Regions from separate parts of the Pseudoalteromonas sp. Z9A5 genome, predicted to be linked through region 2. Evidence: predicted binding sites of a transcription regulator. Region 2 holds the regulator's gene; the other holds the start of a gene.
What was found. The regulator sigma-54, encoded in region 2, starts transcription at its own class of promoters, with help from an activator protein. The targets are predictions, from matches to a motif close to GTTGGCACGNNNNTNGNNT.
Positions count from the first base shown of each region.

Region 1: GQR56_RS01360 (DUF1328 family protein) is a predicted target of sigma-54. The motif match lies at 2,074-2,092, and genes of this name have one in related genera.

Region 1 is NZ_WTLC01000001.1:287,300-291,817, forward strand. Features, by position in the region: gene GQR56_RS01340 (aspartate kinase) at 1-675, shown strand, start outside; gene csrA (carbon storage regulator CsrA) at 766-957, shown strand; gene GQR56_RS01350 (YcxB family protein) at 1,009-1,476, opposite strand; gene GQR56_RS01355 (hypothetical protein) at 1,610-1,801, opposite strand; gene GQR56_RS01360 (DUF1328 family protein) at 1,860-2,033, opposite strand; gene GQR56_RS01365 (OadG family transporter subunit) at 2,554-2,796, shown strand; gene oadA (sodium-extruding oxaloacetate decarboxylase subunit alpha) at 2,808-4,518, shown strand, end outside.
Region 2 is NZ_WTLC01000009.1:19,089-23,606, reverse strand. Features, by position in the region: gene kdsC (3-deoxy-manno-octulosonate-8-phosphatase KdsC) at 1-373, shown strand, start outside; gene lptC (LPS export ABC transporter periplasmic protein LptC) at 370-924, shown strand; gene lptA (lipopolysaccharide transport periplasmic protein LptA) at 914-1,459, shown strand; gene lptB (LPS export ABC transporter ATP-binding protein) at 1,456-2,181, shown strand; gene GQR56_RS06530 (RNA polymerase factor sigma-54) at 2,251-3,750, shown strand; gene hpf (ribosome hibernation promoting factor) at 3,778-4,065, shown strand; gene ptsN (PTS IIA-like nitrogen regulatory protein PtsN) at 4,070-4,518, shown strand, end outside.

The DNA.
Region 1 (4,518 bases), on a different contig from region 2:
GACCCTCGTGTTGAACCTAATGCAAGACGATTAAGCCAGGTTACATTTGCTGAAATGTTAGAGCTGGCAAGTTTAGGGGCAAAAGTTTTGCATATTCGTTCAGTAGAAGCTGCAGGAAAGCATAATATGCCACTTAGGGTACTTTCTAGTTTTAGTCCTGACGATGGCACGTTAATAAGTTTTGAGGAAAGCGATATGCCAAGCAATGTAGTATCAGGAATTGCATTTAATCGTGATGAATGTTTAATTGAAGTAAAAGGTGTGCCAAGTGGTACACAATATATTGCAAAAATTTTGAAACTTTTTGCCGAAAATGGCATCGAAATAGATATGATTAATCAAGTTAATCATAACTTTGAAAAAATAGACTATGCTTTCACTGTGCACCTGAACGATTATCTGCAAGCGCTTGACTTAGTAACTGAGCAAAAAGCTCAGTTAAGTGCTCAACATGTTAGTGGATCAACAACGGTGGCAAAAGTGTCTGCCGTTGGTATGGGTATGAAATCGCATTCTGGTGTCGCTAGTTTATTTTTTGATGCATTAGCGCAAGAAAATATTAACGTAGTTTTGGTTTCTACTTCAGAGATTAAAATTTCAGTTTTGATAGACGAAAAGTACCTAGAGTTGGCAGTTCGTGCATTACATAAGGCATTTTTAACAGAAAATAGATAGTTTGGGAGTTTTTACTTACTTTTCAGTCTAATTTTCATTAAAATGTTTAGCGGAATCTTATAATTTTTACTAGAACATTGGAGCAATAGAATGCTAATACTAACTCGACGAGTAGGTGAAACCCTAATGATTGGTGACGAAGTAACCGTTACTGTTTTAGGCGTAAAAGGAAATCAAGTTCGAATCGGTGTTAATGCACCAAAAGACGTATCAGTGCATCGTGAAGAGATTTATATGCGTATACAAGCTGAAAAGTCTAACCCTAATCCGGGCAATGCTTAATCAACAAGTATAAATAACTGAGTAATTTACTGAGTTATATCAAAAAACCACTCATTGAGTGGTTTTTTTGTTTATAAAAGCGAGTGTTTCTGGACTAAGTATTTGTTTTGAAATGTACTGCATACCACTTTTATTTTTAATAATAATACCTTGCTGCGTATTTATTACTTCGCTTATGTCTTGCCATGTTAATTGAAAGCTTTTGTAATGATTAGCAGACTTAATACCGTCTTCATCAAAAGTAAGTGTTACCTCAGAGCCAGATGCTCTGCTAAGCATTTGCCTAGTTACCCACCAAGGTCTGCGATAGTAAAAAGCGACGCACTCAAGTACACCCAGCATGATCATAAAAGATCCTAAGTAATGATCGTTTAAACCATAAATGCCAAATAAACCAAGCGCAACGAGTAGTACAAGTAAAAAGTACTTAGGTTTTGCGCGCTTACTGTAAGGGAGTGACTCATCAAAGCACTCGTAAAAGTAGGGTTTATCAAGTGTGTAGGTTGTTGTAAATGCCATATTGCCTTACTTTAGGTATCGTTTTTTTTATTTTAACAAGCTAATCTCTAAATGAGCAGCTTTATAGTCAGTGATTTTATTACAGGCACAAAAAAACGGCCCGAAAGCCGTTTTTTTAGCGATACCAGAAGAATTAACAGTTAGTTTCTTCAGCGTTTACGCCTTCTTTAACATTTTCACACGTGTCTTCTACTTTATTTTGCACGTCTGTTACTGCTTCATCAATACGCTCACCTGCATCTTCTGCATGGTTGTCTTCACAACCCATGATGAAAAAACTTGCGAATAGACCGATTAGTGCTGCTTTTACAGTTGTTGAATTCATAATGTGATTCCTTGTAAGTGTTTATTAAATTTCAGTGTTTGTTAGTTGAATGCTTTATCTACCTGGGTGATTTACCACGTAGTGCACCTGAAACTAATGAGATCACTAAAAGTACTATAAAGATAAAAAATATAATTTTTGCTATACCAGCTGCGGCACCTGCGATGCCACCAAAACCTAACACTGCAGCGATTAAAGCAATAACTAAAAATGTAATTGTCCAGCGTAACATTGTTTTCTCCTTGGTTTATCAAATTTGCTCAAATTTATTAATGCGAGTTACATGCCATATTTTATTTTTCTTTTATATCAATTGCTTATTCGTTTTAACTGTGTTTTAAGTTAGTGGCTAGTTAGTAACTTTTACGCTTTGTTATGTAAGTTATTCACACTGTTGCAAATTATTGGTAAATATTCATTGAGAATAATATTCTTGGTAAGACCAATTAACAATTGATGTGTGTTTTTATGTTTATTTTGAAGTTTGACGTTTATTTTAATTAAGCTGAATAGTTAATTAACAACTTCCATATAACTAATAGCTATAGTCGTTATTTCTTGTATGTATTGTAGAGCGCATGATTGCTGGGTTATGGCATGTAAATTAGTTGAGTGTTATGTTGTTTATAGTTTAATTGGTTTTACCAATTTACAAGATGTAGACAAAGCGACTAGTTTTGTTATTATTCAGTGAATAAATATTTAATTAAATCGATTTTTTATTTTCGATATGGGTTTCAAGGGGGAGAAAAATGGATATAGGTGCTCTACTCACAACGGCTGGTAGCTTAATGCTAACTGGTATGGTTGGGGTGTTTGTATTTCTGTCGATATTAATTGGTGCAGTAACGCTTATGTCTAATTTGGTGACGCGCTATAGCGAACCAGAGGCATCACCAGCTAAATCACCGTCTTTTAAATCTCAAGGTGTGCCAAATGAGCACATCGCTGCTATTAGTGCTGCCATTGCTCAGTACAAATCAAATAATAAATAAGGGGCACACACATGGCTAAATTAAAATTAACAGAATTGGTATTACGCGATGCGCACCAATCATTACTCGCAACACGTATGCGCCTAGACGATATGCTACCTATTGCTAGCAAGTTAGACGATGCAGGTTATTGGTCTATTGAATCGTGGGGTGGTGCTACATTCGATTCGTGTATTCGTTATTTAGGCGAAGATCCTTGGGAGCGTATTCGTGCGCTTAAAAAAGCGATGCCTAATACTAAACAGCAAATGCTATTACGCGGTCAAAACCTATTAGGTTACCGCCATTACGCTGATGACGTAGTTGAAAAATTTGTAGAACGCGCACATAAAAATGGCGTTGACGTATTTCGTATATTCGATGCAATGAACGATGTGCGTAACCTAGAAACAGCGATTAAAGCGGCTATAAAAGTAGGCGCACATGCTCAAGGTACTATTTCGTATACTGTAAGCCCTGTTCATACACTTGATATGTGGTTAACTCTTGCTAAGCAATTAGAAGATTTAGGCTGTCACTCAATTTGTATTAAAGATATGGCGGGTTTATTAAAGCCGTACGATGCTGAAAAACTAATTAAAGCACTTAAAGAAACAGTATCGGTTCCTATTGCTATGCAGTGCCACGCTACAACAGGTTTAAGTACTGCGACTTATCAAAAAGCGATTGATGCAGGCATTGATATGCTTGATACCGCTATTTCATCTATGAGTATGACTTACGGACACACCGCAACTGAAACGATTGTATCGATAGTTGAAGGTACCGAGCGCGATACTGACCTTGATTTAAACCACCTAGAAGAAATTGCGGCTTACTTTAGAGATGTACGTAAAAAATATGCGGCATTTGAAGGTAGCTTAAAAGGGGTTGATGGTCGTATTTTACTAGCTCAAGTACCTGGTGGCATGCTTACAAACATGGAAAACCAACTTAAAGAGCAAGGCGCGGCAGATAAGCTTAATGAGGTTTTACTTGAGATCCCACGTGTACGTGAAGATCTTGGCTTTTTACCTTTAGTAACACCCACGTCGCAAATTGTAGGTACTCAAGCAGTACTTAACGTGCTAACCGGTGAGCGTTATAAAACAATCACTAAAGAAACTGCTGGTGTATTAAAAGGTGAATATGGCTTAACACCAGCACCAATGAATAAAGAGCTACAAGAGCGTGTACTTGATGGAGCAGAGGTTATTACTTGTCGCCCTGCAGATAACATTGCACCAGAGCTTGCAACGCTTGAAGCTGAATTATTAAAAGAAGCGCAAGAGCAAGGTTTAACACTTGCTGATGAGCAAATTGATGACGTACTAACTTATGCATTATTTCCACAAGTTGGTTTGAAGTTTATTAAAAATCGTAATAACCCTGATGCATTTGAGCCTATTCCTACTGTTGAAGATAAGAGCAATAAGATAGCACCAAAATCAGGCTCAAATAATAGTAGCGTTAAAGCTGAGCAATACAGCGTAAAAGTAGACGGTAAAGTTTACGACGTAGTTGTAGCGCAAGGTGGTGAACTCAAAGAAGTAACTTTAAAGGATTCTGAGCACATTCCTCAGTCTGCATCGGTTGCATCGGGCGAAACACTTAATGCACCTTTAGCAGGTAATATTTTTAAAATTAAAGTAAAAGCTGGGCAAGTTGTTAACGAAGGTGATGTAGTGATTATTATGGAAGCCATGAAAATGGAAACTGAAATACGCGCAATGCATACCGGAA
Region 2 (4,518 bases):
TATTAATAGCGGGTTTGAAGTTGCTGTTATTACAGGGCGTCATTCGCATATAGTGCAACAACGTATGAGCAGCTTAACCGTTCAACATATTTATCAAGGTCAAGAAAACAAACTTATTGCCTACCAAGAGCTAAAAAATAAGCTCAACTTAAGCGATGAACAAATTGCCTATATAGGTGACGATGGTCCTGATATGCCAGTAATGGAATTAGTCGGTTTTGCAGTAGCTGTTAACGATGCGCATCCACTAATTAAGCGTTTATCGCACTACACTACACAAATGCCAGGCGGTTTTGGTGCTGTAAGAGAACTAACCGATTTACTAATGCTTGAAAACGATAAGCCATTAACTACTCAAGGTACAAGTTCATGAATGCAGCGCGCATAATACTAAGCGTTTTATTCATCAGCTGTATGGTTTGGCTTTGGTACCCTTATTTTACACAAACAAATATTGCAACGCAGGTAGAGCAAGAAGTTGTAGCTAAACCTGATTATATCGCCATAGAATTAAAGCAAACGGCGTATGATGAGAATGGTAAAATTAGCCATAAAGTAACAGCTGCAAAAATGGAGCTGTATCAACAGTTAGGCTTTACCTTTTTTGAAAAACCTATTTTCACTTTATATAACGAAAAGCAAACATGGCGCATCAATGCGGATGAAGCAACGTTGTATGAAGGTAAACAGTTAATTTTAGAGGGCAACGTAGTCGCTAAAAATCTAACTGACAACGCAATGATTGATAAGATCAATGCCGATAATATTCAAGTAGATATAAAGCAACTGACGATGCGCTCCGAACAGCCTGTCATTGTGACTGGACCTAACTTAAAAATCACCGGTAAAGGCCTCGAAGCCGATTTAAAAACTGAAGTGATAAAACTCATTAACCATACGCGAACCATATACTATGACCAATAAAATATTAAAATCACTTATTATTCCTACACTTATACTAGCCTTTAATAGTAATGCAGCAGAACAAAGTACACAACCTGCCGCTAATCAAATATCAATTAGTGCCGACAAACAAGAAGGCCAACTAAAAGCTAATGTAGGTATTTTTGAAAAAAATGTTGAAATTATTCATGGTAACCGTCGCATTACGGCTGACCGCCTCGAAGTGCATAAGCGTGACGAATTAGGTGATAATAAACAGTTATTAATTGCCACTGGCAGCCCTGCGTACTTTGAAGAAAAGCAAGATGACGGCACAATAATGAGCGCAAGTGCGAACGAAGTTCGTTACGATGTAGCTAAGCGTTTTTTAACACTTGTTGGCGATGCACAAGTATCGCAAGCTGGACAAAAAATTAACGCAAAAAGCATTACTTACGATATGCAGCAACAGCTTATTAGTGCTGAAAAAGACGAAAACTCTACCGATCGCGTTCATACTATTTTAGTGCCTATTGAAGCTACAAAAAGTAAAAAAAGCGATAAAGGTCAACCATGAGCACATTAAAAGCAGAGCTGTTAGCAAAAAGCTATAAAGGTCGTGAAGTTGTTAAAAATGTAGGTCTTGAGGTTAAGGCTGGCAGTATTGTTGGTTTACTTGGACCTAATGGTGCAGGTAAAACTACAACGTTTTATATGATTGTAGGACTTGTACCTAGCGACAAAGGTAAAATATCTATCGACGATAACGATATTACTCTTTTACCTATGCATAGTCGTGCTAGATTAGGCATAGGGTATTTACCACAAGAATCGTCAATATTTAGAAAACTGACTGTTTACCAAAATTTAATGGCTATTTTAGAAACGCGTAAATCGCTAAATAAACAAGCCCGAGAAGACACATTAAATAATCTATTGGATGAATTTAGCATTCAGCATATTCGTGATAGCCAAGGTATGGCTTTATCCGGTGGTGAACGTCGTCGTGTAGAAATAGCACGTGCACTTGCCGCCGATCCTAAGTTTATATTGCTAGATGAACCTTTTGCTGGTGTAGACCCAATTTCAGTATTAGATATTAAGAAAATAATAGAACATCTTAAAAACCGTGGGATTGGTGTATTAATTACCGATCATAACGTAAGAGAAACCCTTGATGTTTGTGAAAAAGCCTACATTGTTTCTCATGGGGAGCTAATTGCATCTGGCACTCCTGAACACGTATTAAACGATAAAACAGTACGCGATGTTTACTTAGGCGAGCAATTTAGGCTGTAACATTAACGCCATGTCTTTGAGCATCTGCTAGTATTAATTATAACAACATAAAAGGATTGTTAGAGATAAATGAGGCAATCATTACAGCTGCGCATGGGCCAGCAACTTACAATGACACCACAGCTGCAACAAGCAATTCGTTTGTTGCAACTCAGTACATTGGATCTCCAGCAAGAAATACAAGAAGCTCTTGATAGCAACCCGCTGCTAGAAGTTGAAGAAAACGACTACGCAGAAGATTCTGCTGGCAAAAATGAGCAAAAAGCTGATAACGATGACGTTACTGTTAGCGCATCTGCAGATGATGCTCCTAGCGAATACGAACAAGATAGTGGTGAAGCACTTGCTAAAGATACAGTAAGTGACGACATGGCTATGGATGTTAGCTGGGATGAGTACATGAGTGCTGCGCCTGCATCGTCATCAGGACCAATGCCTGAGGACGAGTCAATATACCAAGGTGCTTCAACCGAAACACTTCATGAGTACCTAATGTGGCAGTTACAATTAACGCCTTTTAGCCCTACTGATGAAGCTATTGCAATCGCTATTGTTGAAGCCGTAGATGATTCTGGTATTTTAACACTTAGCTGTGAAGAAATTTTAGAGAGCTTCAATCAAGAAAACGAAGATGATAACGAAGTCGAACTTGACGAAATTGAAGCCGTTTTAAAGCGTATCCAACTGTTTGATCCGGTCGGTATTGCTGCACGTAGTTTACAAGAATGTTTGTGTATTCAGCTTAACCAGTTTGATAAAGAAACACCTTACATTAATGAAACAAAAATGATCTTAACCGAGCATATTGATTTATTAGCTGCTCGTGACTATCGTACATTAATGAAAAAAACTAAGCTCAAAGAAGAAGAGCTTAAAGAAGTAATGACACTAATACATACTCTCAGCCCTAAACCCGCTGATACGATTGTTAGAGAAGAGTCTGAGTATGTTATTCCTGATGTGTCGGTTAAAAAAATTAAAGGTCGCTGGGTTGTAGAATTAAACCCAGATAGCATGCCTAAAATAAGAGTAAACAGCCAATATGCTGCAATGTCTCGTACCGTTAAATCGAGTGGTGATAGCCAATTTATTCGCTCACACTTACAAGAAGCAAAATGGTTTATTAAAAGCCTAGAAAGCAGAAACGACACATTGTTAAAAGTAACAAATTGTATTGTTAAGCAACAACAAGGCTTTTTTGAACACGGTCCAGAAGCCATGAAACCAATGGTTTTAAATGATGTTGCTGAAATGGTAGAAATGCACGAGTCGACTATTTCTCGCGTAACAACCCAAAAGTATATGCACACGCCACGTGGAATCTTTGAGTTAAAATACTTTTTCTCAAGCCATGTAAGCACCGAAAATGGTGGCGAATGTTCATCTACGGCAATACGCGCTCTGATTAGAAAATTAATCGCAGCAGAAAACTCAGCAAAACCATTGAGTGATAGCAAGATAGCGGATATATTGGCTGAGCAAGGAATTAAAGTAGCTAGACGCACGATCGCAAAGTACCGCGAATCTCTGGCTATTCCACCGTCAAATCAGCGAAAAAGTCTGATTTAAGACGCAAAAACAAAGAGGGTAACGCTTATGCAACTAAACTTAACTGGTCGTCACGTAGAAGTAACCGATTCACTAAAAGACTATGTAAACACTAAATTTGCGAAGCTAGAAAGACACTCTGATCATATTAATAATGTTCATGTCATTCTCGATGTAGAAAAATTAAACCAAAAAGCAGAAGCAACAATTCATGTCAGTGGTGCGGAATTATTTGCCTCTACTGAACATCAAGATATGTATGCCGCCATTGACTCGTTGATTGACAAGCTCGATCGACAAGTTATCAAACACAAAGAGAAGCTTGCTCGACACTAATATTATGAAACTAAGTTCACTTATATGTCAGGACTGCAGCAAAGCTGCGGTCCTTTTTAATAGTAAAAAAAGAATTTTAGAGTTTATTAGCGAACTTGCTCACAACAAGCTTCCTTACTTATCTCAACAAGATATTCTTAGCGCTTTACTAAGCAGAGAAAAACTAGGTAGTACAGGCATTGGTAAAGGTATTGCAATACCTCACGGACGAATGAGTGGCGTAGAAGAACCTTTAGCTTTAGTACTTGTTAGCGAAACACCTATTAACTTTGATGCGATAGATAACCGCCCTGTAGATATTTTTGTTGCACTCATCGTACCAGATGGTGATAACCAACAGCACTTAAAGACTCTAGCAACCATTGCTGATAAACTAAACGACAAAGAATTTTGTAAGCAGTTACGCTGTGCAAAATCAGATACAGAGCTATACCAAGTTATTGTTGATCAATC